DNA from 3 places in the Nocardiopsis codii genome. Region 1 is predicted to be linked to each of the others. Evidence: predicted binding sites of a transcription regulator. Region 1 holds the regulator's gene; each other region holds the start of a gene.
The links. The regulator HrcA, encoded in region 1, represses chaperone genes, less so after heat shock. The targets are predictions, from matches to a motif close to TTGGCACTCTCNNNNNGAGAGTGCCAA.

Region 1 (9,410 bases):
GCGACAGCGGTCGGCCGGGCTGGTCGGCATGGTCATCCCCGAACTCGAGAACCCGGTCTTCCCGATGTTCGCCCAGGCCGCCGAGGGAGCGCTGGCCCAACGCGGGTACACGCCGGTTCTGTGCACCCAGACCCCCGGCGGAATAACAGAGGACGAGTACGTGGAGCTGCTCCTGGAGCGCAACGTCTCCGGCATCCTCTTCGTCTCCGGCAAGCACGCCGACACCACGGCCCCGCACGAGCGCTACCACGCACTGGTCTCACGAAGACTGCCGATCGTCCTGGTCAACGGGTTCGCCGAGGCCATCCCGTCGGCGTTCATCTCCGCGGACGACCGGGAGGCAGGCAGGCTGGCCGTCAACCACCTGGTCGCCCTCGGCCACACCCGCATCGGCTTCACCAGCGGCCCCGAGCGCTACGTCCCGGTCCGCCGCAAGCTGGAGGGCTATCACCAGGCCCTCGCCCTGCACGGCCTCGACGGGGACGACCTGGTGGAGCTGTCCCTGTTCGGTGTCGAGGGCGGACACGCGGCCGCCGTGCGGCTGATCGAACGCGGCGTCACCGCCATGGTCTGCGGATCCGACATGATGGCCCTCGGGGCCATCCGGGCCGCCCGCCAGCGGGGCCTGCGCGTCCCCCAGGACTTCTCCGTGGTCGGCTACGACGACTCCCAGCTCATCGCCTTCACCGACCCGCCGCTGACCACCGTCCGCCAGCCGGTCAACGCGATGGCCCTGGCCGCGGTGCGCGCCCTGTGCGACGAGATCGCCGGGCACCCCGTCTCCCACACCGAGTTCGTGTTCGATCCCGAACTGGTCGTGCGCGGATCCACCGCGATCGCCCCCGACCGGCAGACCGCGTCCGGACGCGTCGCCCCCTCCCGGGGAGCCCTCTCCCCGCAGTCCGCGTCCCCGGCTCACGCCAACCCCTGACCCGCGCCCCGCACCCACCCCGTTCCCCCTCCCCTCCACCCCCTGTCACGCGTCCCCGTGTCCGGAGCCCCGGGATCCGTCCCCGCGGCCCCCGGACAGGCCCCGGCCTCCCACCCCGCCTCCGCCCGCACAGCCGCGCTCCGTACCTCCTCCCGGTGCGGGCCGGCGGGGCGCGCGGGAGCGTGTGTCCCATCTCTCCGCGCCCCGCGTCCGTGCCGGGCGCGTCGCGGCCGAGGTCCGGCCGGGGCACGCCGCCGTGTCGGTGACACTGGAGGCATGCCTTCCGTTGCCCTCGACGGCGACCCCGTACCGCGTACCGGGGAACTGCCCGAAGCCTCCCTCGCCGAGCTCGGCGAGCAGCCGCTCGGGTTCTACGTCCACGTGCCCTTCTGCGTCACACGCTGCGGCTACTGCGACTTCAACACCTACACGGCCGAGGAGCTCGTCTCCCGGGACGGGACCGCCACGGCCTCCCGGGCCACGTACGCGGACCAGGCCGTCGCCGAGGTCGCGCTGGCCGACCGCGCCCTGTCGGGGGAGAGGCCCCCGGTCAGCACCGTGTTCGTCGGCGGAGGAACCCCGACCCTGCTGTCCGCCGAGGACCTGGGGCGGATCGTCGCCGCGGTCCGCGACCGCTTCGGGTTCACCCCCGGGGCCGAGGTCACCACGGAGGCGAACCCCGAGACCGTCACGCCGGAGTACCTGGTGCGCCTGCGCGAGGCCGGGTTCACCCGGATCTCCTTCGGCATGCAGAGCGCCCGCCCGCACGTGCTGAAGGTCCTGGAGCGCGGCCACACCCCCGGACGCCCCGAGCAGTGCGTCGGGTGGGCGCGCGACGCCGGGTTCGACCACGTCAACCTGGACCTGATCTACGGCACGCCGGGCGAGACCGACGACGACTGGCGCGCCTCCCTCGACGCGGCGGTCTCCGCCGGGCCCGACCACGTCTCCGCCTACTCGCTGATCGTGGAGGAGGGGACCCGCCTCGCCGCCCGGGTGCGCAGGGGCGAGCTCACCGAGCCCGACGACGACACGATGGCCGACCGCTACCTGATGGCCGACGACGCCCTCGCCAAGGCCGGGTTCGCGGCCTACGAGGTCTCCAACTGGGCGCGCACCCCCGAGGGGCGCAGCGCCCACAACCTCCTCTACTGGACCGGCGGGCACTGGTGGGGCGTCGGCCCCGGCGCGCACAGCCACGTCGGCGGCACCCGGTGGTGGAACGTCAAGCACCCGGCCGCCTACGCCGCGCGACTGGCCGCCGGCGACAGCCCGGGCCAGGCCCGCGAGGTGCTCACACCGGAGGAGCGCCGCTTCGAGCGGGTCCTGCTGGAACTGCGTGTGGAGCAGGGGTGCCCGCTGGACCTGCTGGAGCCGCACGGGCGCGCCGCGGCCGAGCGCGCCGTCGCCGAGGGCCTGCTGGAGGCCGGCGCCCACGGCGCGGGCCGCGCCGTCCTGACCCGCCGGGGGCGCCTGCTCGCCGACGCCGTGGTGCGCGACCTCACCTGAGGGTGCGCCGCGTACCGCACATGCAGAAGGGGCCCGGCGCGCGCCGGGAGCGTTCTGGATGGGCGGGTCGGGCGTTATTCACCCAGGTGACGGTGATGGGGTACGGCTGGGGCATCTCGCCCCGGTTGACCGCCTGGCCGCGCTGGAGCCCGACGACGACGGCGAAGATCCAGATTCCGAGGCCGAGGAGCGCGCCGATGAAGATGAACGAGAGCACCGAGGAGACGATGTAGCCGATCAACAGGACCAGCTGGAAGTTGAGGGCGCTCAGGGACTGCTGGCGGACGAACGGCGAGGAGTCCTTCTTGACCAGGAAGATGATCAGGGGGACCAGGACGCCGAGGATGCCGCCGCCCAGGTGGGCGAGGAAGGCCATCTGCCTGTCGTCCGCTCCGGGCTGGCCGTACCCGGGCTGGCCGTATCCCGGCTGGCCGCCCGGGGGCGGGTAACCGCCCTGGGGGTACCCGGGAGCCGGGTAGCCGCCGGCCTGGTCCTGGCCCGGGTAGCCGCCGGGCTGGCCGGGGGGCGGGTATCCGCCCTGCTGGTGACCGGGGTGGGCGCCACCCGGGTACCCCTGGGACGGGTCGCCGTGCGGCGGCGGGTAACCGCCGCTCTGGTACCCCTGCGAGGGGTCGCCCTGCGGGGGCGGCGGGTAGCCGCCGGGCTGCTGGCCGCCGGGAGCCGGGTAGCCGCCGGGCTGACCCGGGTGCTGGCCGGGGTAGCCGCCGGAGCCGTCGTTGTGGCCGGGCTGGTAGCCCTGGCCGTAGGGGTCCTCGGACGGGTTGTTCGGGTACGACATGTCGGTTCCTTCGTGTGGACTCGCTCGGGCCTGTGAGGGGCGCGCCTCACTTCAGCAGGCGGATGCTGACCGGGTAGCGGTACCAGGTCCCCTTGTTCGCGCTGTTGGCGCCCATGACCCCGAAGACGATCGACACGATCCAGACGAGCGCGATGAGAAGGGAGCCGATCCAGGACAGGCTCGGGAAGAAGATACCCAGTCCGATGAAGACGACCCAGGCGAAGACGTACGGGATCAGCAGCGTGATCTGGAAGTTGGCCGCCTCCGAGGCGTGGTGGCGCACGAACGGCGACTGGTTGCGCTTGGCGAGGTAGACGGCCAGCGGCGGAATCCAGCCGAAGCACGCGATCACGAAGCCCGACAGGTGGGCCAGCATGGCCACGAGCGTGCCGTTGTCGTTCCCCTGCGCGGGCTGCTGAGGCTGGCCGTAGGGGCCGGGGTACTGCGGCTGGCCGTAGGCGTGCTGCTGCTGGGCGTACTCGGGCTGCGGGACGTAGCCCTGCTGCGCGCCGGCCTGCTGCCCGTAGGGCTGCTGTGCCTGTGGGGGCTGGCCGTAGGGCTGTGCGGCCTGCTGGCCGTAGTCCTGCTGGTTGCCCTGGTCGGGCTGGGGGGCGTACGGGGACTGGCCGCCCGAGGGCTGGGCGTACCCGGGCTGGGGCGGCTGCCCTGCGGGCTGATGACCGTACCCGGGCTGGCCGTAGGGCTGCTGGGGGTGCTGGGGCTGCCCGTAGGCGTGCTGCTCGGCGGAGCCGCCGGGAGGCGCGAAACCGGGTTGCGCCGGGGGCTGCTGTGCCTGTGGGGGCTGGCCGTAGGACTGCGGGGCCTGCTGGCCGTAGTCCTGCTGGTGGCCCTGGTCGGGCTGGGGGGCGTACGGGGACTGGCCGCCCGAGGGCTGGGCGTACCCGGGCTGGGGCTGCTGCCCGTACGAGGGCTGGCCGCCCGTGGGCTGTCCGTGGGACGGCTGTCCCTGGTCGGGTTGCGGGGCGTACGGCGACGCGCCGCCCGGGGGGCCGGGCTGGGGCTGCTGCCCGTACGCGGGCTGTGCGCCGGAGGGCTGTCCGTAGGACGGCTGCCCGTACGACGGCTGGCCCTGGTCGGGCTGGGGGGCGTACGGCGACTGCCCGCCCGAGGGCTGGGCGTACCCGGGCTGCTGCGGCCGGCCTTCGTCCTGGCGGCCGTACTCCTGCTGCCCGCCTTCCGGCTGCCGGGGCTGCCGGTCCTGGTCGGGGTCCTCCGGGGACGGGGGGTTCGTCGGGGTCTCGCTCATGCTCTTCCTTGGCTCCGCTGATGAGTGGCGGTTCTTGTACTTTCGCTCGGTACCGACGACCGCGCAGGGCCGGAGGCGGGCGACCGCGGCCCCGGACACCGGGTGTCCGGACCGCGCCCTGGGCAGAATCCTAGGTCCTGACTCCGTTCCACCGCGAAAACGGCCCTGTCAGGGGCAGGAACCCTACCGTGACGCGACGACACGTCCTAGGGTTCGTCCGGGTGGGGTCCCGTGACGAAGTCGATGAGCTCCTCCACACGTCCGAGCAGGGACGGCTCCAGGTCAGCATAGGTACCGACGGATCCGAGGATCCGGCGCCACGCCTCACCGGTCTCCATCCGCCACCCCAGGGCCTCGACGACGCCCTCCTTCCAGGGGCGGCCGCGCGGAACCTCGGGCCAGGCCCTGATCCCCACGGCGGCGGGCCGCACGGCCTGCCAGACGTCGACATAGGGGTGGCCGGCCACCAGTACGTGCTCCGCGCGTACCCGCTCGGCGATCCGGCTCTCCTTGGATCCCGGGACCAGATGGTCCACGAGGACCCCGAGGCGCCGGTCCGGACCGGGGGCGAAGTCCGCCACGATCGCGGGCAGGTCGTCGACGCCCTCCAGGAACTCGACGGCGATCCCCTCGACGCGCAGGTCGTGGCCCCAGACCTTCTCCACCAGCTCGGCGTCGTGCGCGCCCTCCACGTAGATGCGGCTCCCGCGCGCCGTACGCGCGGCGGCGCCGGTCACCGCCACCGAGCCGGAGGCGCTGCGCAGGGGTCCCCTCGGCGCCGCGGCGGGGCGCACCAGGGTCACGGGCTTCCCGTCGAGCAGGAAGGCGGCCGGCCCCAGGTCGAACACCCTGCGGCGGCCGGCGCGGTCCTCCAGGGTCACGGTGGACTTGTCCCACGTCAGGACCGCTCCGCAGAACGCCTCGTCGGCGTCCTCCACGACCAGGTCCCGACTCAGGGGGACCTCGCGTACGGCGCCCTTGCGGGGCAGCCGCCAGTCGTCGGCGAGTACGTCGCGGCCGTAGCGGCCGGTTCCCTTGGTAGCCACGGTCGTGCAGTCTACTGGGGGAGGGTGTCGCTTCACCCGTGTCGTGGCGCACGTCGCCGCACCGGAGGGAAGATCAGGCGTGCCCCCCGGTGTTACTACCGGCGGGTACCCGTCCGGGTTTGCGGCCGGGCATAGAATTAGCACCGAGGAACCCGGAGTGCCAGGAGGTGGCGAGTTGCTGGACGAGCGCAAGCTCGCGGTCCTGCGCGCGGTCGTGGAGGACTTCGTCAACACGAACGAACCCGTGGGCTCCAGGGCCCTGGCCGACCGGCACAGGCTCGGGGTCTCGCCCGCGACCATCCGCAACGACATGGTCGCGCTGGAGGAGGACGGGTACATCGCCCAACCCCACACCAGCGCGGGGCGCGTGCCGACCGACAAGGGGTACCGGCTCTTCGTCGACCGGCTCTCCTCGGTCAAGCCCCTGTCGGCCCCGGAGCGCCGCGCCATCGAGTCCTTCCTCGCCGGAGCGGTGGACCTGGACGAGATCGTCGCCCGGACCGTGCGGCTCCTCTCCCAGCTCACACGCCAGGTCGCGATCGTGCAGTACCCGTCGCTGACCCGGTCGTCGGTGCAGCACGTCGAGCTGGTCCCCCTCGGGGGCCAGCGGGTCATGATGGTCGTGATCACCGACACGGGCAGGGTCGAACAGCGCGTCATCGACGGCCTCGGAGAGGTCAACGGGACAGCGGTCCACGACCTGCGCTCCATGCTCAACCGCGCCATCTCCGGTCTCCACCTCGGAGAGGTGCCCGACGCTGTGGCGGACCTGCCCGCGCAGGTTCCGCCGGAACACCGCCAGATGGCGGTCGCCGTCCTCTCCGTCCTGCTGGACAGCCTCGTCGAACGGCACGAGGAGAAGATCGTCCTCGCCGGGACGGCCAACCTCGCCGCCGTCGACTTCGCCGCCAGCCTGAGGGACGTCCTGGAGGCGCTGGAAGAGAACATGGTCCTCATCCGTTTGCTGGGTGAGGCGAAGGACCCGTCAATGCTCACGGTGCGCATCGGCGCGGAGAACTTCCACGAGGGTCTCCGGTCCACCTCCATCGTCTCGGCCGACTACGGTGTGGGAAACCAGTCGCTCGCCAAGATCGGTGTCGTGGGACCCACCCGGATGGACTATCCGGGAACAATGGGAGCGGTACGCGCCGTGGCTCGGTACGTCGGACAGATTTTGGCAGGACAGTAACTCAGTGGCCAGAGACTATTACCAGGTTCTCGGGGTGCGTCGCGACGCGTCCAAGGACGAGATCAAGAAGGCGTACCGGAGGCTCGCACGCGAGCTCCATCCGGACATCAACCCCGACCCCGCGACGCAGGAGCGCTTCAAGGAGGTGACCCAGGCCTACGAGGTCCTCTCCGACGAGAACAAGCGCCGGATGTTCGACATGGGCCAGGACCCCTACGCTCCCGGCGGAGGCGGCGCGGGAGGCTTCGGCGGCGGCGCGGGCGGCTTCGCCTTCGACGACATCATGAACGCCTTCTTCGGCGGCGGCCAGCCCGGCGGGCGCGGCCCCCGGGACCGGGTCCGGCGCGGTCGGAGCATCAAGATCCGGGTCGAGCTGGACCTGGTGGAGACAGCGTTCGGGGTCAGCAAGGAGATCACCTTCCCCACCGCGATCCTGTGCGAGACGTGCCAGGGCGAGGGGACCGCGGCCGGTTCGCACCGCACCACGTGCGAGATGTGCCACGGGCAGGGCGAGGTCTCCCAGGTCACCCGCTCGTTCCTGGGTCAGGTGATGACCTCCCGTCCCTGTCCGCAGTGCTCGGGGCAGGGCTCGGTCATCACCAACCCGTGCGGCGACTGCGCGGGAGAGGGGCGTGTGCGGGAGAAGGTCACCCGTACCGTCAAGATCCCCGCCGGCGTCGACGACGGCACCCGGATCCAGCTCGCCGGTGAGGGCGAGGTCGGCCCCAACGGCGGCCCCCGCGGCGACATCATCCTGGAGATCATCCAGCGCCCCCACCCCACCTTCGAGCGGCGGGGCGACGACCTGCACTGCACGGTGACCGTCCCCATGACGGCCGCCGCGCTGGGCGCCTCCTTCGCCTTCGACACCCTCGACGGCACCGAGAACATCGACCTGCGTCCGGGCACCAACTCCGGCCACGTCATCACCCTGTCCAACAAGGGCGTCACCCACCTGGACGGCGGCGGCCGGGGCGACCTGCGCATCCGCGTCGACGTGGAGACCCCGGGCAAGCTCGACGAGGAGCAGGAGAACCTTCTCCGCAAGTTCGCCGAGCTGCGCGGTGAGGACCAGTCCCCGGGCCGGTTCAGCCCCGGGCACGGCGGCCTCTTCGCCAAGCTCCGCGACGCCTTCGGCGCCAACAAGTGACACCGCCGGTCTTCCTGGTCGAGACCGCCGACCTGGCGGCCGACCGGGTGACGGTGGACGGCTCCGAGGGGCGCCACGCCGCGGTGGTGCGGCGCATCAGGGAGGGTGAGACCGTCGACCTGTCCGACGGTCTCGGCCTGCGTGCCCGGTGCACGGTGTCCGGCGTGGGCAGGGACCACATCGTCTGCGCGGTGGTGGAGCGCAGCGAGGAGCCGGCGCCCCGCCCCCGCCTGACCGTCGTCCAGGCGCTCCCCAAGGGCGACCGCGGCGAACTGGCCGTGGAGATGATGACCGAGGCCGGGGTCGACACGGTCGTCCCCTGGGCCGCGGAACGCTCCGTCACCCGATGGAAGGGCGACAGGGCCGCCAAGGCCCTGGCCAAGTGGCGCGCCACCGCGAGGGAGGCGGCCAAACAGGCCAGGCGGGGGCGGCTGCCCGAGGTCGCCGACCTCGCGGACCGGTCCGCCGTGGCCGGGCTGCTGGCCGGAGCCGACCTCGGTGTGGTGCTCCACGAGGGCGGGGCAGGGCGCCTGGCCGAACTGGACCTGCCCTCCGGGGACGGGCCGGGGATCGTCGTGGTGGTCGGGCCCGAGGGAGGCTTCTCCGACGCCGAACTCGACGCGTTCGGCGCAGCGGGCGCCGTGCGCGCCCTGCTGGGGCCGAGCGTGCTGCGCACCTCCACCGCCGGGGTCGCCGCCCTGGCGGTGCTCCAGGCCCGTACCGGACGCTGGTAGCGGGCGGGGCGGACACGGCCCCTTCCGGCGCGCAACGGCGCCGGGCCGGAGGGTCGCAGTGCACGGACGGGACGACGGACGAGGCGCCCGGGGAGATCTCCCCGGGCGCCTCGTCCGTCCTGCCCGGTGGGCCGGGCCGGTGCGTCAGTTCTCCGTCACGGTCCGGTTGCTGCTGGTGTCGCTGCCGGGGACGCCGGGACCGCTGCCGGAGGTCTCCTCGCCGCCGCCGCTGCCCTCGTCCCCGCCGCCGGTGCCGGGGGTCTCCACGCCTCCGCCGCCGTTGCCGCCCTCGTCGCCGCCGCCCTCGCCGGCGGTCGGCTCCTCGCTCGGCTCACAGCCGTCCTCCGAGGGGGACCGGTCGTCCTTCGCCTCCGCGGACGGGGTGGGCGAGGGCAGGGTGTCGTCCTCGGAGGGCGGACACGTGGACGTGGACTCGAAGCCCTCCTCGGCCGGGTCCTCCTCCTCGCCGGGAACGGGAGGGCTCTCGGCGTCGTCCAGGGGTTCCGCCGACTGCTGCGTGGTCCCCTCGGTGGAGTCGGAGGAGGGGTCGGGGGCCGCGACGCCGCCGCCGTCCTCGTCGTGCTCGGGCGGAGTGCCGTGGCGGTCGGCGCCCGCCGGGACGAACTCCAGCACCTGGTCGCGGACCTGGGGGCTGGACATGATCACCGAGGCGGCGATCATCACGGCTCCCGCGACCGCCGCCACCGGTCGTAGCCAGGGCAGGCCGAACCAGGAGACGCCGCGGTTCCGGTCCGTCCGGTCGCGGATGAGGTTGAGGGCCTCCG
Region 2 (9,410 bases), on a different contig from region 1:
AAGTGGGATGCGCGTGGTAGTGCGCGGGGGCGGGACACTGTCGTGTCCCGCCCCCGGGCCGAGCTCACACCGGGCCCGTCACCGGGCCTGAGGCGTGTGGTCAGTGACCGTGGCCGTGGCCGTGGTCGTCCGCCTCCTCCTCGGGCTTGTCCGCCACCAGGACCTCGGTGGTCAGGAGCATGCCCGCGATGGACGCGGCGTTCTGGACGGCCGAACGGGAGACCTTGACCGGGTCGAGGATGCCCTCGGCGGTCAGGTCGCCGTAGGTGCCCTTGGCCGCGTTGTAACCGTGGCCGACCTCCAGCTCGGAGATGCGGTGGGTCACGACGTAGCCCTCGGCGCCCGCGTTCTCCGCGATCCACCGGGCGGGCTCGACCAGGGCGCGGCGCACGATCGCCACACCGGTGGCCTCGTCGCCGGTCAGCCCGAGGTCGTCCAGGGCGGACGCCGCGTGCACCAGGGAGGCGCCGCCGCCGGCGACGATGCCCTCCTCGATGGCCGCGCGGGTCGCCGAGATGGCGTCCTCGAGGCGGTGCTTCTTCTCCTTGAGCTCCACCTCGGTGGCGGCGCCCACGCGCAGGACGGACACGCCGCCCGCGAGCTTGGCCAGGCGCTCCTGGAGCTTCTCGCGGTCCCAGTCGGAGTCGCTCGCCTCGATCTCCTTGCGGATCTGGCGGACGCGGTCGTCGATCTCGGACTGCTCGCCCGCACCGTCCACGACCGTGGTCGCGTCCTTGGTGATGACGGTGCGCCGGGCGCTGCCCAGCGCGTCGAGGTCGGCGTTCTCCAGGGTCAGGCCGACCTCCTCGGCGATGACCTGGCCGCCGGTGAGGACGGCGATGTCCTGGAGCATGGCCTTGCGGCGCTCACCGAAGCCGGGCGCCTTGACGGCGGCGACGTTGAGCGTGCCGCGGATCTTGTTGAGCACCAGGGCGCCCAGCGCGTCGCCGTCGATGTCCTCGGCGATGATCAGGAGCGGCTTCTTGCTCTGGACGACCTTCTCCAGCAGGGGCAGCAGCTCGTTGAGGCTGCTGATCTTCCCCTGGTTGATCAGGATGAGGGCGTCCTCGAGCACCGCCTCCTGGCGGTCGCCGTCGGTGACGAAGTAGGGCGAGACGTAACCCTTGTCGAACTGGAGCCCCTCGGTGAAGTCGAGGTCCATCCCGAAGGTGGGGGCCTCCTCCACCGTGATGACGCCGTCCTTGCCGACCTTGTCGAACGCCTCGGCGATCAGGTCGCCGATCTGGGCGTCCTGGGCGGAGTTGGTCGCCACGTAGGCGATGTCCTCGCGCTCCTCGACGGGGCGGGCGCGCTCCAGGAGGATCTCGGAGACGCGGGCGGCCGCGGCGTCGATGCCCCTCTTGAGGGAGAGCGGGGACGCGCCGGAGGTGACGCTGCGCAGCCCCTCGCGGACGAGGGCCTGGGCGAGGACGGTCGCGGTGGTGGTGCCGTCACCGGCGGCGTCGTTGGTCTTGGTGGCGACCTCCTTGACCAGCTGGGCGCCCAGGTTCTCGTACGGGTCGTCCAACTCGATCTCACGGGCGACGGTCACGCCGTCGTTCGTGATGGTGGGGGCGCCGAACTTCTTGTCGATGACGACGTTGCGGCCGCGCGGGCCGAGCGTCACCTTGACGGCGTTGGCGAGGCGGTCGACGCCCCGCTCGAGGGCGCGACGGGCGTCGTCCTCGAACTCCAGGATCTTCGGCATGTGGGTGCTTCCTCTTGAGGCTGGTCGAAAACGAGCATCCCGCCCCGCCCGGCGAAGTGCCGACCGGTGCGGGATGCCTGGCTCCGAGCCCGGCGGACCGGGCCCCGTCGAGACCTACTTCTCGACGACCGCGAGCAGGTCGCGGGCGGAGAGGACCAGGTACTCCTGGCCGTCGTACTTGACCTCGGTGCCGCCGTACTTGCTGTAGAGGACGACGTCGCCGACCTTCACGTCGAGCGGGATGCGCTTGTCGCCCTCGTCGTCCCAACGGCCGGGACCCACGGCGAGGATCTCGCCCTCCTGGGGCTTCTCCTTGGCGGTGTCCGGGATGACCAGACCGGAAGCGGTGGTCTGCTCGGCCTCCAGCGTCTTGACCACGACGCGGTCCTCGAGCGGCTTCAGCACGGTCTTGGTGGCGGTCGACACGGTGTGACCTCCCCCTTCAAGGTTTCGGTGTACTGGCTCCGGCCCGCGCTTGTACGCGGACCGACTGCGAAAAAGGGGCGACAGAGGCGGCCTGTCGTCGCGGGTGCCAGACCGGCGTCGTCGCGATTAGCACTCTACCCCCGAGAGTGCCAGAATGGAAATGAGACCGTGACCCCCGGTCAGGGACTTCCGCCGGGCGCAGGACGCCCCGCTCCGCCGACCGCCCCGTGGCGTCCCACGGGACCGGTGGGGCTGGAGCCGCTTCCCGCCCACCGCTCTTCGACGCTTGAGGGGAACCCATGCGCGTGCCCGCCTTCGAGGCGCTGCTGACCGACGCGGGCCGGGAGGTTCTGGCGGACGTCGATCCGGGGAGTGCCGTCCGGGACCAGCTGGGGACGGCGTCCCTGTTGCGCGCCGACCCGCGTGTGGCCGCCCTCGACCCGGACCTACCCGTCTCGGAGCTCGTGAACGCGCTCCTGACGCAGGTCTCCCTCCGCGAGCGCGGGCGGGCCAAGTTCGGCGACCGCGCGCGGCGGATGTTCTTCACTCCGAACGGCCTCGAACAGTCCACCCGGCGCGTGGTGGCGGACTACCGGGCGGAGCGGACGGCGGCGGTGGCCGGGGCGGTGCCGGAGGGCGGCGTCGCGGGCGACCTGTGCTGCGGGATCGGCGCCGATCTGCTGGCGCTGGCCGGGCGTGGCGTCCCGGTGGAGGGTGTGGACTCCGATCCGCTGACGGTGGCGGTGGCCCGCGCCAACATCGAGGCCCTGGGACTGTCCGGGACGGCCCGGGTCCGCGAGGGCGAGGTCGACGCGGGGGCGGTGGGCCGCTACCCGCTGCTGTTCTGCGACCCGGCGAGACGGGGCGGGCGCGGCCGGGTGTTCGACCCCGCCGCCTACTCCCCTCCGTGGGACGTGGCGACGGAGCTGGCGGAGGGCGCGGAGGCCGCCTGCCTGAAGGCGGCGCCCGGCATCCCGCACGAGGTGCTGCCCGCCGGTGCGACCGCCGAGTGGATCTCGGTGGACGGCGAGCTGAAGGAGACGGCGCTGTGGTTCGGCGCCCTGGCCGGGGACGGCACGGGCGGAGGGGCCCCCGCATCGGGCGTGCGGCGGCGGGCGACGGTCCTGCACGAGCGCGAGGGGCTCCTGGCCCGCGAGGGGGCGGTCGCCCACCTGGACGCGGATCCCGACCTGGGGCCGGCTCCGGTGGCCCCGGCACGGCGCTACCTGTACGACCCCGATCCGGCCGTGGTGCGGTCGCACCTGGTGGCGGAGGCCGCCGCCCGGGTGGACGGGGCGCTGCTGGACGAGCGGATCGCGTACTTCACGGCGGACACCGCGGCCGTGTCACCGCTGTGGCGGGTGCTGGAGGTGGTGGAGGTGCTGCCGTTCTCGTTGAAGCGCCTGAGGTCTGCGGTGCGTGCGCTGGACGCCGGAACGGTAACGATCAAGAAACGCGGATCGGCGGTGGACACGGAGAAACTGCGCCGCGACCTGAGGGCGTCCGGCCCGGCGTCGGTGACGGTCGTCCTCACGAGGATCGGTGACCGGCCCTTCTGCCTGCTGTGCCGCGAGGCGGGGTCGCCCTCCCCCGCGTGATCCCGCGGAGGCGGCCGCAGTCCCTCCCTGCCCGATGAGAGGCGCAAGGACCCCATATCGTTACCTCTCTCACCCAGATCTTTCGCCGTCCCCTGGGGGCGGAGGTGCCCCGGTCGTTAAACTGACGACCGCTGAAGTCTTTCCCTTCTCATGGATTCACCCGGAAGGCTCATGTGAGTGGCCCGCCCCGAGGTTCGGTCGGATCCTGGACCCTGCCCCGGGCATATACGGACAGTCACACTCCAGTCACGATGAGGCGGTAACCGTCGCGGGAGCGCCGCCCGCCCGGGGACCATCGGGAACCCGACCCGTCCGGAACCGTCCACTCCCCCGTATGGGCACGGGAGCGCCAGAACCAAAGGAGCACCTCGGTGGAACAGACCAACCACAACTTCCTCAACGGGGGAGGTCAGTCCGGTGTCTCCGACCGGATGCGCGACCTGCTCTCCCAGGCCGCCCAGGAGCACGTCTCCGAGCAGAAGTCGCAGGGCGCGGTCAGCGAGGAGATGCGCCAGCGCCTCGAAGGGATGGAGTGGCTGCTCCGCGAACTGCGCGAGCGCGAGCTCACCTCCCTCGCCGAGGCCGTCACCACGGTCAACGGACGCATCGACGACTTCCTGGCCCGCCCCCCGGAATGGGCCGAGACCCTCGCCGAGCACATCGAGGTCGTCGGGCAGCAGGTCAAGCCGCTGTCCGACATGCCGTCCCTGCGGGCCGACACCCAGCGCATCGCCGGCCACCTGGACACCGCGCTCACCCGCCTCCAGCGGATGGCCGAGACCGGGAACCGGACCGCCGAGCAGGTCACCGAGCTCGGCGAGCGCCTGAACGGGCTGAGCGAGACCGTGGGCACGCGCCTGGACTCCCTCGACACCGCCCTCGCCGCCCTCACCGCCAAGACCGAGGCCGTCGAGGCCTCGCTGGCCGCGCTGTCCGAGGTCTCCGGCGAGAGGCACGAGGCCGTCGTCACCGTTCTGGCCGAGAGCCGCACCGAGCTCTCCGGCTCCCTGGCCGAGAGCCGTACCGAGCTGGCCGAGGCGCTGGCCGCCGGACGGACCGAGATCACCGCGGCCGTCGAGGCCGGGCGCGAGAGCCTGGCGGACGCCGTCACCGAGAGCCGCGAGGCCCTCGTCGCCGCCGACACCCGCCTGGGCGAGACCGTCACCGCCAAGGTCGCGGAGACCTCCGACGAGCTGCGCTCGTTCGTGGAGGAGCGTACCGGCGACCTCCGCTCCTCCGCGGAGGAGCAGGCCGCCGAGCTCCGCACCGCCATCGCGGAGCGCACGGCCGAGCTGCGCGCCTCCGTGGAGGAGCGCACCGCCGAGCAGCACGAGACTCTGCTGTCCCGCCTCCAGGAGAACACCGGCGAGCTGGGCGAGCGCACCACCGCCCTGGCCGGGGAGCTCACCGCCCTGGCGACCGCGTCCGGCGAGCGCCACGAGGCCCTCACCGGGAAGCACGAGGCGCTGACCGCCAAGGTCACCGAGAGCATCGGCTACCTCAGCACGCAGGCCGAGGAGAACCACGCGGAGGCGACCGCCGCCGTCGCCGACGTCACGGGTTCGCTCTCCAAGCTGCGGGAGAACCACGAGTCGTCGCTCGCCGAGCTGCGCACCCACCTGCGCCAGCGCCTGGCCGAGCTCAACGAGGAGATGGAGCTGGGCCGGACCGAGACCCGGGAGCACGCCGAGTCCACGTCCGAGCGGCTGCGCGAGGCGCTCGCCGAGCGCACCGACGCCCTGGGCACGCGGATCTCCGAGGACTCCGAGCGGGTCACCGCCGGGTTCGCGCAGCTGCGCGAGTTCGTGCGGGAGTCCGGCGCCACGCTGTCCACGGAGTCCGAGGACCGGCACCGTTCGCTGACCGCGGCGCTCACCGAGCAGGTCGAGGGGCACCGCAGCGCGCTGGACGAGCGTCTGGAGCGCCAGCGCGAGGCGCTGACGGGCAAGGTCGACAACCACCTCTCGCAGATCACCGGCAAGGTGGACCACGAGCTGGGCCGCCTCACCGACAGGTTCGACACCTTCGAGGGGCACTTCGAGGGAAGCTTCGAGTCCGTCGAGGGCAAGATCGACCGCATCGACGGCCGGATGGACGGTGTCAACGGCCGCCTGGACGGCGTGGACGGCCGGATCAACGGCGTCGAGGGCCAGTTCGAGGGTGTCAGCGGGCACTTCGACGGCGTGGACGGCCGCATGGAGGCCATCGACGACCGGCTGGAGGCGCTCAACCAGCGGCTCAACCAGCTGCCGCAGACCATGGAGGTCAGCGAGCTGCACCGCCGTCTGACCGACCTGGTCGACCGGCCGCAGCTGGACCACTCCGGCAAGCTGGACGAGATCGACGAGCACGTCACCTCGGCGGTGGCCCCGGTGCTGCGCGAGCTGAAGCAGCGCCCGGACCGCCACGAGCTGGAGGAGACCGTCACCGAGGCGGTCGAGAACTCGCACGACGACATCACCAAGCGGTTCTCCTCCCTGGAGGAGACGGTGCTCGCCCTGGCCGAGGCGCTGCTGCGTCCTGGCCGGGACGGCAAGAAGAAGCGCCGTCGCGACGACGACGAGGACGACGAGTAGCGAGCGGGCCGGGCGGGGCGAGGGCGGCAGGCAGGCCGTCCCCCCGCTGACCGCCGCGGGGAGGGCCGGGACGCCGACCGCGTCCCGGCCCTCCCGTGTGCCCGGGCCCGGACCGTCCCGCCTGCGCGGCGTGGACGGGGCGGGGAACCGGGCCGCCCGGCGGGGCGGGGCCGGCTCCCACGGGCGGGACGCTCGCGTCCGGGCGCCGGTGGCGGGCGCGGGGTTCCACCGGGTTGAGCGGGGGTTGTGCGGGCTGCGCGGGCAGGATCAGACGGTGAAGACGACCTTGCCGAAGAGGTCGCCGTCGAGCATCGCCTGGAAGCCCTCCCTGGCCCGGGCCAGGGGGAGCACCCGGTCGATCTCTGGGCGCACCCCGGTCCGGGCGCACATCCGCGCCAGGGCGTCCAGTTCCTCCCTGGTGCCCATGGTGGAGCCGATGACCCGCAACTGGAGGAAGTACACCCGGTTGAGTTCGGCCGAGGGGGCGTCGCCGCTGGTGGCGCCGCAGGTGATGATCGCGCCGCCCGGTGTGAGGGAGCGCAGGGAGTGGCCCCAGGTGGCCTGTCCGACCGAGTCGAAGACGGCGTCGACCTTCTCCGGCAGCCTCTCGCCCGTGGGCAGCGCCGCGTGGGCGCCCAGGGCGACGGCCCTCTCCCTCTTGGTCTCGCTGCGACTGGTGGCGTACACGCGGTGTCCGACGTGCGACGCCAGTCGGATGAGGGCCGCCGCCACCCCGCCCCCGGCGCCCTGCACCAGCACGGTCGAGCCGGGCCGCAGGCCGGCCTTGCCGAAGAGCATGCTGTAGGCGGTGAGCCACGCGGTGGGCAGGCAGGCGGCCTCCTCGAAGCTCAGCTCCGGCGGTTTGGGCACCAGGTTGCGGCGGGGCACGGCGATCCTCTCGGCGAGGCCGCCGTCGTACACCTCCGAGAGCAGCGACCTGCGGGGGTCGAGGGTCTCGTCGCCGCCTCCGGCCGCGGGGTCGCCGATGACGCCGTGCACGATGACCTCGTTGCCGTCCTCGTCGACGCCGGCCGCGTCGGTGCCCAGGACCATCGGCAGGTTCTTCTCGCTGAGCGCCGCGCCGCGCAGGCTCCACAGGTCGTGGTGGTTGAGGGCCGCCGCCCTGACGTCGACCACCGTCCACCCCTCACGGGGTTCGGGGTCGGGGCGTTCGCCCGCCTCCAGTCCGGAGAGCGGGTCCTCGGGCGCGATGCGTGCTGCGGTGATGGCGAACATGACGGTAGCCAACCACGCCGCCCGAACCGGGTTCTACCCCCGGGGCCCGGCGGGTCCCGGTGCGTCGTCCCGGGCTTCCCGCCCGTTCCCGGGCCGCTCGGGCCCCGCTCCCCCGCCGTCCGCCCTGCGCGCGGGCGCACGTGCGGTCTCCCGCCGGTGTCACCCGCCGCCGGGCTCGCTCCCGGTTCCCCGTGCCTTCCGGGCGATGTCCCCGGAGCGCAGGAGCGGCGGGTACATCACCTCGGCCCCGCCGAACCGGTACAGGGCGGCGGGTCGGCCCGCCTCGGCGGTGCGGCGCTCGCCCGTCGGTTCGAGGAAGCCCGCCGTCTTCGTGACCTTGCGCCGGAAGTTGCTGGGGTCCAGGGAGATCCCCCAGATCACCTCGTACACGTGCCGCAGGTCGCTGACCGTGAAGGGCTCGCGGCAGAAGCTCGTGGCCACGGTCGTGTACTCCAGTTTGGAGCGGGCGCGCTCGACCGCGTCGGCCAGGATCGTCGCGTGGTCGAAGGAGAGGCCGAAGCCCGCGCCCAGGGCGTCCTCCACGGGGGCCCAGAAGGCGTGGGCGGCGTCGGTTCCCGCCACCGGGACGGGGAGGTCCGGACCGAGCGCCAGGTAGGCGACGGTGATGACGCGGCCTCTCGGATCGCGGCCGGGGGTCCCGTAGGAGCGCAGCTGCTCCAGGTGGAGCCGGTTGCCGTCCAGGCCGGTCTCCTCCCGGAGTTCGCGGAGCGCGGCCTCGTCCAGGCCCTCGTCGGGGCGCACGTAGCCGCCGGGGAGCGCGCTGCCGCCCAGGAAAGGCTGCTTGCCCCGTTCGACGAGGAGCACGTGGAGGGCGTCGTCGCGGACGGTGAAGATGACCAGGTCGACCGTGACGGAGACCGGGAACCGGGGAACTGCGGGTGGGGCGCTGTGCGTCATTCTGCCAACCTACTCAAGGTCTCCTTGACCAAAACTCGGACTGCCATTATGGTCAAGATGACCAGAAAAATTCCCTACCGATCGAGGACAGTCGGAACCCACGCGAGGAGCCCACGTTGACGGAGTTCATGCTCGGTGTCACCAGTTCGCTGGCCGCCACGGCCGTCACCGTCGGACTCGGGGGTCTGCTGTCCCGGCGTCTGCGCCGGTGGCTCCTGGCCGCGGTCGCCCGCCTCAGCGGGCTCGGAGTACTGCGGGTCCACCGGCACCAGGACGACGCGAGGGCCGAGCTGTCCGGCGAGATCCGCCGGGCGCGCTGGCTCCGCGTCATGGTCGGGCGGGGAAACGAGCTCACCCGGGACGGCTTCGCGCCGTTGTGGAGCGGCGGAGGACGGCCGCCGGACCACGTCCGGGTGCTCCTGCCCGACCCGGTCTCCACCGGGTCCGACCCCTCTGCCTCGCCCGAGGCCGCAGGGGAGGGCCCGGTGGAGCGGCAGGGCTCCGCCGCCGCCCTCCGCGACGGGGGCCCGGCGTCCTGGCTGGACCGGCGGGAGGCGGAGCTGATCTCGCTCGACCCCGGTTTCGGCCGCGGCCTGCTCGCCGAGCAGGTGCTCGCCAACTTCCACTACCTGTCCGAGGCCACCCGGGACCTGGCGAACACCGAGATCAGGTTCTACGAGCTGCCGCACCTGTACCGGATCATCGCCACCGACAATCTCGTCTTCCTCACGCTGTACCAGAACGGGGCACACGGGCGTAACTCCCCGTGTATCGTCGCGCACCGATCCGGGTCCCTGTACGACTTCGCGCTCCGGATCTTCGACACCGCGTGGGAGTCCGGCAGGATCCCCGACGCCGCGTCCGCACCCGGCGCCTGACGGACCCGCGACCGGGGTCCGCGGCTGCGACGGCAGCAGGGCCCCCGCCCGGGTCGCCCCGCGACCCCCT
Region 3 (9,410 bases), on a different contig from region 1:
ATGGGCGAGCACCGGCTCCAGGACGTCCATGCCGTCGCCGGCGCCGCCTCGGGAACCGGGCAGGTTGACCACGAGCATCCGGTGCCCTCCCCGCTCCGCGACGCCCGCCAGGCCGCGCGACAGGATCGCCGTGGGCACGCCCTTGTCACGGCCTGCGGCGCGCAGCGCCTCGGCGATCCCGGGGATCTCGTACGTCAGCAGCGGCCTGGTCGCCTCGGGCGTGAGGTCCTGGGGGGTGAGCCCCGTGCCCCCGGTCGTGATGACCGCGTCGGCCCTCTCGTCCAGGGCCCTGCTGATCGCCTCCGCCACCGGCGCCCCGTCCGGAACCACCCACGGGCCGAGGACCGCGCAGCCGATGGCACGCAGGCGCTCGGCGACCACCGGCCCGGAACGGTCCGGGTAGACCCCCGCCGCAGCCCGGTTGGACGCGGTCACCACCGCGACGCTGCGCGTCCGGCCCCCGGGCTCACCCACCGATGCCACCGCGCCTCCAGTGGCCCTTCCTGCCGCCGGTCTTCTCCTCGACCCGCACCCCGGTGACCTCGGCCTCGGGGTCGATCGCCTTGACCATGTCGACCAGGCCGAGGGCCGCGGTCATGACGCAGGTGAGCGCCTCCATCTCCACACCCGTGCGGTCGGCCGTGCGCACCGTGGCGCTGATGTCGACGCCCTCGTCCACGACGGTGAGGTCCACCTCCACGCCGTGCACGGCGATGGGGTGGCAGAGGGGCACCAGGTCCGGCGTGCGCTTGGCGCCCTGGATGCCCGCGATCCGGGCGACGGCCAGGGCGTCGCCCTTGGGCACGGAGCCACCGCGCAGCGCGGCGACGGCCTCCGCGCCGAGCAGGACCCGGCCGGTGGCGGTGGCCGTGCGCGTGCTCACCCGCTTCTCCGAGACGTCCACCATGCGCGCCGCGCCGGCGGCGTCCAGGTGGGTGAAGCCGGAGGGGTGGTCTGCCCCCTCCGTCCGTGGGGTGTCGCTCATCGGTCCGCCAGCTTCTGCGCTCGTACTCGGGACACGGCCGGGGCGGCCGTGTCCGGGCGCACCGGGGCGCGCCAACCACGACCGTACGGCACCCCGGTGACGGTCCGCCCACCGATCCGCGATCTCCCGGCCCGCGGGCGCGCCCCTCAGGCGGGCTCGGGCAGACGCACCACGTCGACGGAGGCGCCCGCGGCCAGCTCCGCGGTCTCCTCGGGCACGATGATCAGCGCGTTCGCCCCGGCCAGGGCGGACAGCTGGTGGGAGTCCTGGCGCAGGGCCGGCGACACCGTGGGGGCGGCCTCGCGCCCGTGCGGCGACTCCTCCAGGACTCCACGCAGGTAGGAGCGGCGGCCCCGCGGCGAGGTGACCGGCGCGGTGAGCAGCGCGCGCGTGCCCGGCAGCGGCCGGGGGTCGAGTCCGCGCAGACGGCGCAGCGCCGGGAGGACGAAGATCTGGAACGACACGAAGGCGCTCACGGGGTTGCCCGGGAGGGTGATGATCGGGGTCCGGTCCGGACCGATCGTGCCGGAGCCCTGGGGCTTGCCCGGCTGCATCGCCACCTGGGTGAACTCCACCGTGCCCTCCCGCGTGAGCACCTCCTTGACGACGTCGTGCGCGCCCATGCTCACCCCGCCGGTGGTGATCACCACGTCGGCCCGCACGAGCAGGCCCTCCAGCGTGTCGAGCACCGTCTGGGGGTCGTCCCCGACGAACCCGTGCCGGTGGACGTCGCAGCCGGCGTCGCGGGCGGCCGCGGCGATCATGAAGCTGTTGGACTCCCAGATCTGGCCCGGCCCGAGCGGGCGCCCGGGCTCGACCAGTTCCTCGCCGGTGGAGAGCACGACCACCCGGGGACGGGGGTACACGGTCACCGATCGGCGGCCGACGGCCGCCAGCACGCCCATCTCACCCGCCCCGATCCGCGCGCCCGGCCGGAGCACGACCGCGCCCTCGACCACGTCGCCCCCTGCCGGTCGGACGGCGTTGCCGACGCGGACCGGGCGGTCGACGGACACCGTGGCCACCCCGCCGTCGGTCCACTCGACAGGCACGACCGCGTCGGCCCCGGAGGGCATGGGCGCACCGGTCATGATGCGCGCGCACAGGCCCGGGCGGACCGCCGTCGGGGAGGGGTCCCCGGCCGGGATGTCGCCGACCACGGGCAGGCGGACCGGGGCGTCGGCGGTCGCCGACTCCAGGTCGGCGGCGCACACGGCGTACCCGTCCATGGCCGAGTTGTCGAAGCCCGGCAGCGACACCGGCGAGGCGACGGTCTCGGCGAGCACGGAGCCGTGGGCCTGCAGCAGGTCCAGTTCGGTGGGCTGCGGGTCGGCGATCAGGGCCAGGACGTCGGCGACGTGCTGTTCGACGCTCTTCACGGGGGTTCCTCCGTTGTCGCGGTTCCTGGGGCGGAGCGTCTCCCCTCCCTCAGGAGTTGAGGCGCGTCCCATTGTCACCACGTCAGGCACCGCGTGCGCTGCTCCCCCGCGCGATCAGGTCAGGAGCGCCCGGCGTCATGGCGGTCGACGAAGTCGCGCAGCCACGGCAGGAGTTCGTCCGCGAGGTCGGGGCGGCGGCAGGCGAAGTCCACCACCGTGCGGATGTAGTCGGCCTTGTTGCCCGTGTCGTAGCGGCGGCCCCGGAACAGGACGCCGTAGACGGGCCCGCCGTCCTCGGGCTTGCGACGGGCGAGTTCGCGCAGCGCGTCGGTCAGCTGGATCTCCCCTCCGCGGCCGGGCGGGGTCTCGTGAAGGACGGGGAAGACCGCCGGGTCGCAGACGTAGCGGCCGATGATCGCCCACCGGCTCGGAGCCTGCTCCGGCGCGGGCTTCTCGACCAGGTCGGTGACGGTGACGACGTCCTCCTCGTCGGTGGGCTCGATGCCGGCACACCCGTACAGGGAGACCTGCTCGGGCTCCACCTCCATGAGGGCGACGACACTGCCGCCGCGCTGCTCCCTGACCTCGATCATGCGGCGCAGCAGGTCGGCGGACTCGATGAGATCGTCGCCGAGCAGTACCGCGAACGGGTTGTCTCCCACGTGCGCCTCCGCGCACAGGACCGCGTGGCCGAGGCCGCGCGGCTCCCCCTGGCGGACGTAGTGGACCTGGGCCAGGTCGCTGGACTCGCGCACCGAACGCAGCCGCGCGTCGTCGCCCTTGGCCTCCAGCGCCTCCTCCAGCTCGTAGGCCCGGTCGAAGTGGTCCTCGATGGAGCGCTTGCTGCGTCCCGTGATCATCAGGACGTCCTGGAGCTCGGCGGCGACCGCCTCCTCCACCACGTACTGGATCGCGGGCTTGTCCACGATCGGCAGCATCTCCTTGGGCGTCGCCTTGGTCGCGGGCAGGAACCGCGTCCCCAGGCCGGCCGCGGGCACGACCGCCTTGGTGACGGGTGCGGATGCTGAGGATCGCTTCTGGTCGGTGGCGTCGTTCATGTCGGCACTTTAGGACAGACCCCGGCCGTCTCGGAGCCCCGACGCCCTGCCGGGTGTCAAGAAGTTCCCGCTCTTTCGGGAGAACGATCGGAAACCGCCACCGTGAGTTCACCACCTGCGGCAGGACCCGCCGGGTGCGCCGGGCCGCCGCGTCGGGGGCGGCCCCTCGCCGCACCGGCCGGCCCGGTGCCACACTGGGCGCATGACCGGGACGAGTGGTGGCGGGGACCCCGCGGAGAAGGAGCGGCTGCGCGGGGGCTTCCTCGCACGGCGGCGGGCCCGGGGCGCCGAGGAGCGCGCGCGGGTCGGCTCGGCGGTCAGGGACACCCTGATGGGCGTCCCGTGGCTCGCCATGGGCGGGACCGTCGCGTGCTACTACTCCGTCGGCGGGGAGCCCGACACCCGCAAGCTGGTGACGGCCCTGTGGAAACGCGGCACGTACGTGCTGCTCCCCGTGTTCCTGCCCGGCGGCGAACTGGACTGGGCGGCCTTCGACGGACCCGACAGCCTGGCCCCGGCCGGACACGGGCTGGTGGAGCCCACGGGGCACCGCTACGGTCCCGGGGCGCTGGCCCGGGCGGACGCGGTGGTCTGCCCCGCCCTCGCCGTGGACCGGAGCGGGGTCCGCCTGGGACGGGGCGCGGGCTGCTACGACCGCGCGCTCGCGCACAAGGGCCCGCACAGCCCCGCGATCGCCCTGGTGCACGACGACGAGTTCGTGGAGTCCCTGCCCGCCGAGCCGCACGACCGGCCGGTGGACGCCGTCCTCACCCCCGGTGGCGGGGTGCGCGTGCTCGGGGACGGGGTGTGGCCGGGAGGGCGGGGCACCGCGTGACCGCGGCCGCCCGCACGGGCGCCGCCGGGAGGTCGATGCCGGAAGGTCTGCGCCGGGGGTCCCGCCTCCGGACACCGGGTCCGCGGCGCCGTACCGGGGAGGACGCGCCTCGCACGGCACGGCCGGAGGGCTCGTGGCCTCGGGGATTATCCCGTCCGGACGGAGCGTTGTTGCTGGCGGTCGCACCCCCGCGACGTCATCGATCCGGTGCCGGTCCCGCTGCCGCGCGCGTCCGGCGCGAGGTGCTGTCGCGGCTCCGGTCGGCGACAGCGTACTATTTAGCAGTCAACGGGCGAGAGTGCCAGCAAGGAGGACCCGGAACAGTGCCTACGTACCAGTACGCGTGCACCGAGTGCGGCACCCAGATGGAGGTCGTGCAGAGCTTCAGCGACGACGCGCTGACCGTCTGCCCCGAGTGCGAGGGGCGCCTGCGCAAGGTGTACTCCGCCGTGGGCATCGTGTTCAAGGGCTCGGGCTTCTACCGCACCGACAGCGGCAAGACCTCCAACAGCTCCGTCCTGACCGGGTCCAACTCCGGTTCCGGCGAGGGCAAGGACTCCGGCTCCTCCGAGTCCGGCGGCACCGCCTCCGGCACGGAGGCCAAGAGCTCCTCCACCGACTCCGGCTCCAAGGCGAGCAGCGGTACCGGCTCCGGTACGAGCACGACCAGCAGCACCGCCGCCGCGGCCGGCTGAGCCGCGGGGCCGTTGACCGACGCAGCGCCGCCGAGCACTCGGCGGCGCTCGGCACGTCCGGCCTGTGGACAACGGCCGATCGGCCCCTCCGCGGCCTAGCGTTGTGACATGACCGACGCACCTCCCCCCTACCGGCACCGCCGGGCGCTCACCCGCCTGCTGGACCGGTACCGGCGCCCCGTCGCCGCCCTCCTCGCCGCCGCCGCGCTCCTCAGTGCCGTCCTGGCGGTACGCCCGCCCCCGGCGCCCACCGAGCAGGTCATCGTCGCCGCACGCGACCTCGACGCCACGGCGCCGCTCACCGCGCGCGACCTCGCCCCGCGGCCCCTCCCCGCCGACTCCGTCCCCGACGGCGCGCTCGCGCCCGGCGCGGAGACCGCCGGCCTGTCCCTCACGTCCCCGGTGCGCCGGGGCGAGGTGATCACCGACGCCCGCCTCTCCGACCCGCCTGCGCGCCCGTACGGGCCGGGCCTGGTCGCCGTCCCCGTCCGGGTCTCGGACCCCGGGGCGGTCGGCCTCCTGTCGCCCGGCAGCCGGGTGGACGTCCTCGCCGCAGGGAGCCCCGACGAGTTCGCCCCGGTGCGTGCGGGACCGGCCGTGGAGGTGGTCAGCGACCGCCCCGTCCTCGCCCTGCCCCCGGAGGCCGACCGGGGCGGCGAGGGCGGCGCGCTCATCCTCATCGCCGCCACGCCCGCGGAGGCCCGGAGCCTGGCGGGGCACACCACCGCTTCACGGCTGTCCATCACCATTCGCGGTTGACCGATGACCACTCGTGGTGGAAGCTGGCGGGCGCCGGTGAGCGCCCCCCGGACGCCCCGGCGATCCCACACACATCGAGTACGTAGGGCTGTTCCATGGAAGGCTTCAAGAAGTTCCTGCTCCAGGGAAACCTGGTGCAACTGGCTGTCGCGGTCGTGATCGGCACGGTCTTCGCCAACCTCATCACCGCGTTCACCGAGGGGTTCATCACCCCGCTGATCGGGATCTTCGGCGGCATCCCCACGTTCGCGGACCTCTACTTCGAGATCAACGACAGCCGTTTCATGTACGGCACGTTCATCGACGCCCTGGTCTCGTTCCTGATCACCGCCGCGGTCCTGTACTTCCTCGTGGTCCTGCCGCTCGGCAAGCTCATGGAGAAGTTCATCAAGGCCGAGGAGGCCACGACCCGGCCCTGCCCCTTCTGCCTCTCCGAGATCGACAAGAAGGCCACCCGGTGCTCGCACTGCACGAGTGAGGTCACCGCCGAGACGGAGACCGTCTGACCCCTCCCCGGAACCGCGGGTCCCGGCCCTCCGGCCGGCGCCCGAACGGCCGGGGCCGACGGGACACACGTCGGGGGCGGCCCGTGCGGGCCGCCCCCGGAACTCACCTGCTGTACTCCCAGTGCCAGGGCTCGAAGGGACTGGACTTGGCCCAGGCGGGATGGTGCCAGCCGAAGTCCGCCCCGTTGGTCTCCATCCAGTTCCAGCGTTCGGACCTGAAGTTCTGGATACCGCAGCCCAGGTCGATCGCCTGGCCCAGGCCGTGGTTGCTCGTGCCGGGGACGGCGGCGAAGCCGGGCGGCTCCTGGGCGTAGACGCGGTGCTGGTTGGGCAGGTCGCGGTAGGCGCTGGTGATGCAGATGTTCTCGCCGAACTCCGACACGTACCTCATGTTGAGCTCGAGGAAGTCGACGGCGGCGTCGGCGCGCAGCTGCTTGTCGTCGTACATGTCGCACAGGGCGTCGGACGGCAGGAGGCCGTTGGGCGAGCCGTCGGCCCTCGACGCCGCCGAGGCGTCGCAGTCGGCGGCTGCCATGTAGGCGTCCGGGTCGATGCCCCGGTCCTCCAGCTCCTGCATGAGCTCGTCCATGCTCGCCTCGGACTGCTCACGCAGGTCCTCGACCTCGGCCGCGAGTTCGGCCTGTTCCAGCTGCGTGGTCGTCTGGAGCTCCTGCGCCTGGCTGGCCAGCCCCACCTGCTCCTCGCGCAGGTCGGTGGCGTCCTGGATGAGCGCCTGGTTGTTCTCGGAGAGCTTCGCCGCGTAGGACTGCGTCTGGAGGTCGTCGTCGAGCGTCCCCGACGTCAGCATGGTGAGCATCCCGCCGTCGGGCTGCTGGTACAGGGTGCTGGCGAGGGCGGCCAGGGGCTCGCGCATCTCTCCGAGTTCGAGCTCGGTCTGCTGGAGCTCGTGGAGCGTCGAGACCAGCTCCTCCTGGGCGGACTCCAGCTCCTCCTGGCGCTCGACGTGGCGGTCGGTGGCCTCCTCCAGCTCCTGCGAGGACGACTCGGCCCGCTCCCGGAACTCGTCGAGATCGGCCGCGGCCGGCGCGAGCGCCGCAGGAGGGACGGGGACGACGAGGAGCGCGGTGACGAGCACCAGCGTCAGCGCCTGGACACTACGGACACGCCAGGGCGCCGCGAACGCGGTCAGCGCCCCGCCGCCCTCCGGTACGCGGGACCTGCGCCGCGCCGAATCAGAAGTGAACGGCACGAATGATCCTCCGGCTGCTTTTCCTCGAACACCTACCCGTGACCGCAAGGAACGTACTACATGTCCACATGCGGACACACGGAACCGTTGCGCCGGAGGAAGCGAACCCGGGCCGGACTCGCGCCCGTCCCGCCGCCGTCTTCTCCGGCCGTCGGTGAAGTCCCTGGTCATCACTGTGCGGGCCCTACCCCGACCCGCCCTTAGGGCGATCGAGGTGCACATTCGGACATAACGCAACACGCGCCATGAACAACGTCACACCGCACCAGGACAACCAATCGTAGGTCAGCGTACTCCGCCATGCACGCAGAGTCCCCCAGTCACACCCCCGGAACACCGACCGACACCCCATTCACCTCCATCCTGGGTTAGGCTTGGCCCGGTGGCGGGGCAACGCATACCTCCGTCAGACCCATGGCTCCATAGCTCAGGGGATAGAGCACCGCTCTCCTAAAGCGGGTGTCGCAGGTTCGAATCCTGCTGGGGCCGCATGACGTGAACTGGGGTTTCTCCTTCGGGAGGGACCCCAGTCCGTTTTTCGGGGCGCAGCAAGGGCTGCGGTCGAGGAATCGGCCGACGACGGTCCGCCCGCCCTCCGCACGCGGTTCGGGTGTGACGGTCCCCTCCAGCCGGGATCCTGGCCCGGCCCGGGTGTGCCGGCAGAGCCCGCACGTCGTCGGCGCCTCCACCCCTCGCAAGGACCCTCTCCCATGGCCCCCGCCCTACGACGGCGGCGGAAGCAGCGGCGTGCGGCTACCGCACGCGGGGACGGTGGAGACGGCGGGTGGGCGGCCCACGAGCGGTGGCCGGGCGACGGAGACGATCCGAACCGACTGCGCACCTGGTGGCGTCGGTGACCGGTCCGGACTGTGCCTTCCCCACGTCCTGACCGCGGGGCGTCCTCCGCGGGGGCGGCGCAGACGGTGACGGCGTTGCGGTCGGCAGGGCGCGGACGGGGCGGGGTGCGGTACGCCGTGTGCCGCCCTCCGGGCCGGGATCGGCGCGGGGTGCGGCACACGGCGCGGTGCGTCAAGGGGCCGTCCGGTGCCCCTGTGGGACACCGGACGGCGGTGGCGGCCGGACCGTCGTGCGTGCACGGGGTCCGCGCCGTCAGGGGTCGGTGCGCGCGTCCGTCGGAGAGCCGGGACCCGAGGGGAGGGCGCGCCCGGGGACCCCTCCTATCGCGTCACCGGGGTGCCGCCGAAGCTGACGGAGAGGCTGCCGTCCGCGTCGAAGGACCAGTCGAGGGCGCCGTCGTAGGAGGAGCACCTGGCCCCGTTGGAGCCGGACCAGAACTGGTTGGAGCTGTCGGAGTCGCCGATGATCCGGTCGTTCGACCCGCTGTCGCACGAGGTGTTGCCCCGGAACACCGAGGAGCCTCCGTCGAAGTTGTAGTTGCGCTCCTCGCTGCCGATGGAGATGTTGTCGGACACCGTCATCGAGCCGACGTTCCGGTTGTAGGTGAACCCGTGCTTGCCGTTGTCGTAGGCGATGTTGCCCCTGATGACGTGGTCGACCCCGATGTCCTCGCCGCCGAGCTTGAAGCCGTTGCGGTCTCCGTTGCCCGCCTGGGAGCCGTCGCTGAGGGTCCCGTTCTCGTAGGCGAGGGAGTCCTCGACGGTCACGGCGCCGATGGGACCGGTGTCGGACTTGGTGTAGAGGTCCCAGCCGTCGTCGATGTTGTTGTGGGCCACGGTGTACCGGAAGACGTTCCCGGGTCCGGAGGTGAGCTTGGCCGCGAAGCCGTCGGCGTCCTCACCGTCGGAGTCGACGTTGTCGTGCGACACCGAGGTCACGACGAGGTTGTTCGCGGGCCAGTCGCTCTCGGGGGTGCTGGAGTCGCGTCGGGAGATCTGGAGTCCCGAGTCGCGGTTGAAGCGCGTCACCGTCCGCTCGACGACGTTGTCGCTGCCGCTGATGAAGATGCCGTTGTCGCCGGCGTTCTCCACGACGAGCCCGTGGATGTGCCAGTGGGAGCCCTCC

Region 2: groES (co-chaperone GroES) is a predicted target of HrcA. The motif match lies at 2,261-2,287, and genes of this name have one in related genera.
Region 3: Q8791_RS04720 (FmdB family zinc ribbon protein) is a predicted target of HrcA. The motif match lies at 4,536-4,562, and genes of this name have one in related genera.

Annotation. Positions count from the first base shown of each region.
Region 1 covers NZ_JAUZMY010000001.1:43,007-52,416, reverse strand. Annotated here, with positions in the region: gene Q8791_RS00230 (LacI family DNA-binding transcriptional regulator) at 1-931, shown strand, start outside; gene hemW (radical SAM family heme chaperone HemW) at 1,208-2,440, shown strand; gene Q8791_RS00220 (DUF4870 domain-containing protein) at 2,433-3,239, opposite strand; gene Q8791_RS00215 (DUF4870 domain-containing protein) at 3,286-3,615, opposite strand; gene Q8791_RS00210 (DUF3097 domain-containing protein) at 4,713-5,552, opposite strand; gene hrcA (heat-inducible transcriptional repressor HrcA) at 5,728-6,741, shown strand; gene dnaJ (molecular chaperone DnaJ) at 6,746-7,891, shown strand; gene Q8791_RS00195 (16S rRNA (uracil(1498)-N(3))-methyltransferase) at 7,888-8,625, shown strand; gene Q8791_RS00190 (hypothetical protein) at 8,770-9,410, opposite strand, start outside.
Region 2 covers NZ_JAUZMY010000003.1:137,508-146,917, forward strand. Annotated here, with positions in the region: gene groL (chaperonin GroEL) at 101-1,708, opposite strand; gene groES (co-chaperone GroES) at 1,823-2,134, opposite strand; gene Q8791_RS04380 (class I SAM-dependent methyltransferase) at 2,434-3,732, shown strand; gene Q8791_RS04385 (hypothetical protein) at 4,104-6,308, shown strand; gene Q8791_RS04390 (zinc-binding dehydrogenase) at 6,576-7,544, opposite strand; gene Q8791_RS04395 (NUDIX hydrolase) at 7,704-8,462, opposite strand; gene Q8791_RS04400 (hypothetical protein) at 8,579-9,340, shown strand.
Region 3 covers NZ_JAUZMY010000003.1:210,070-219,479, forward strand. Annotated here, with positions in the region: gene Q8791_RS04695 (MogA/MoaB family molybdenum cofactor biosynthesis protein) at 1-474, opposite strand, end outside; gene moaC (cyclic pyranopterin monophosphate synthase MoaC) at 467-985, opposite strand; gene glp (molybdotransferase-like divisome protein Glp) at 1,132-2,364, opposite strand; gene galU (UTP--glucose-1-phosphate uridylyltransferase GalU) at 2,484-3,422, opposite strand; gene Q8791_RS04715 (5-formyltetrahydrofolate cyclo-ligase) at 3,625-4,257, shown strand; gene Q8791_RS04720 (FmdB family zinc ribbon protein) at 4,581-4,952, shown strand; gene cpaB (Flp pilus assembly protein CpaB) at 5,061-5,711, shown strand; gene mscL (large conductance mechanosensitive channel protein MscL) at 5,807-6,217, shown strand; gene Q8791_RS04735 (D-alanyl-D-alanine carboxypeptidase family protein) at 6,321-7,427, opposite strand; tRNA gene Q8791_RS04740 (tRNA-Arg) at 7,844-7,916, shown strand; gene Q8791_RS04745 (right-handed parallel beta-helix repeat-containing protein) at 8,606-9,410, opposite strand, start outside.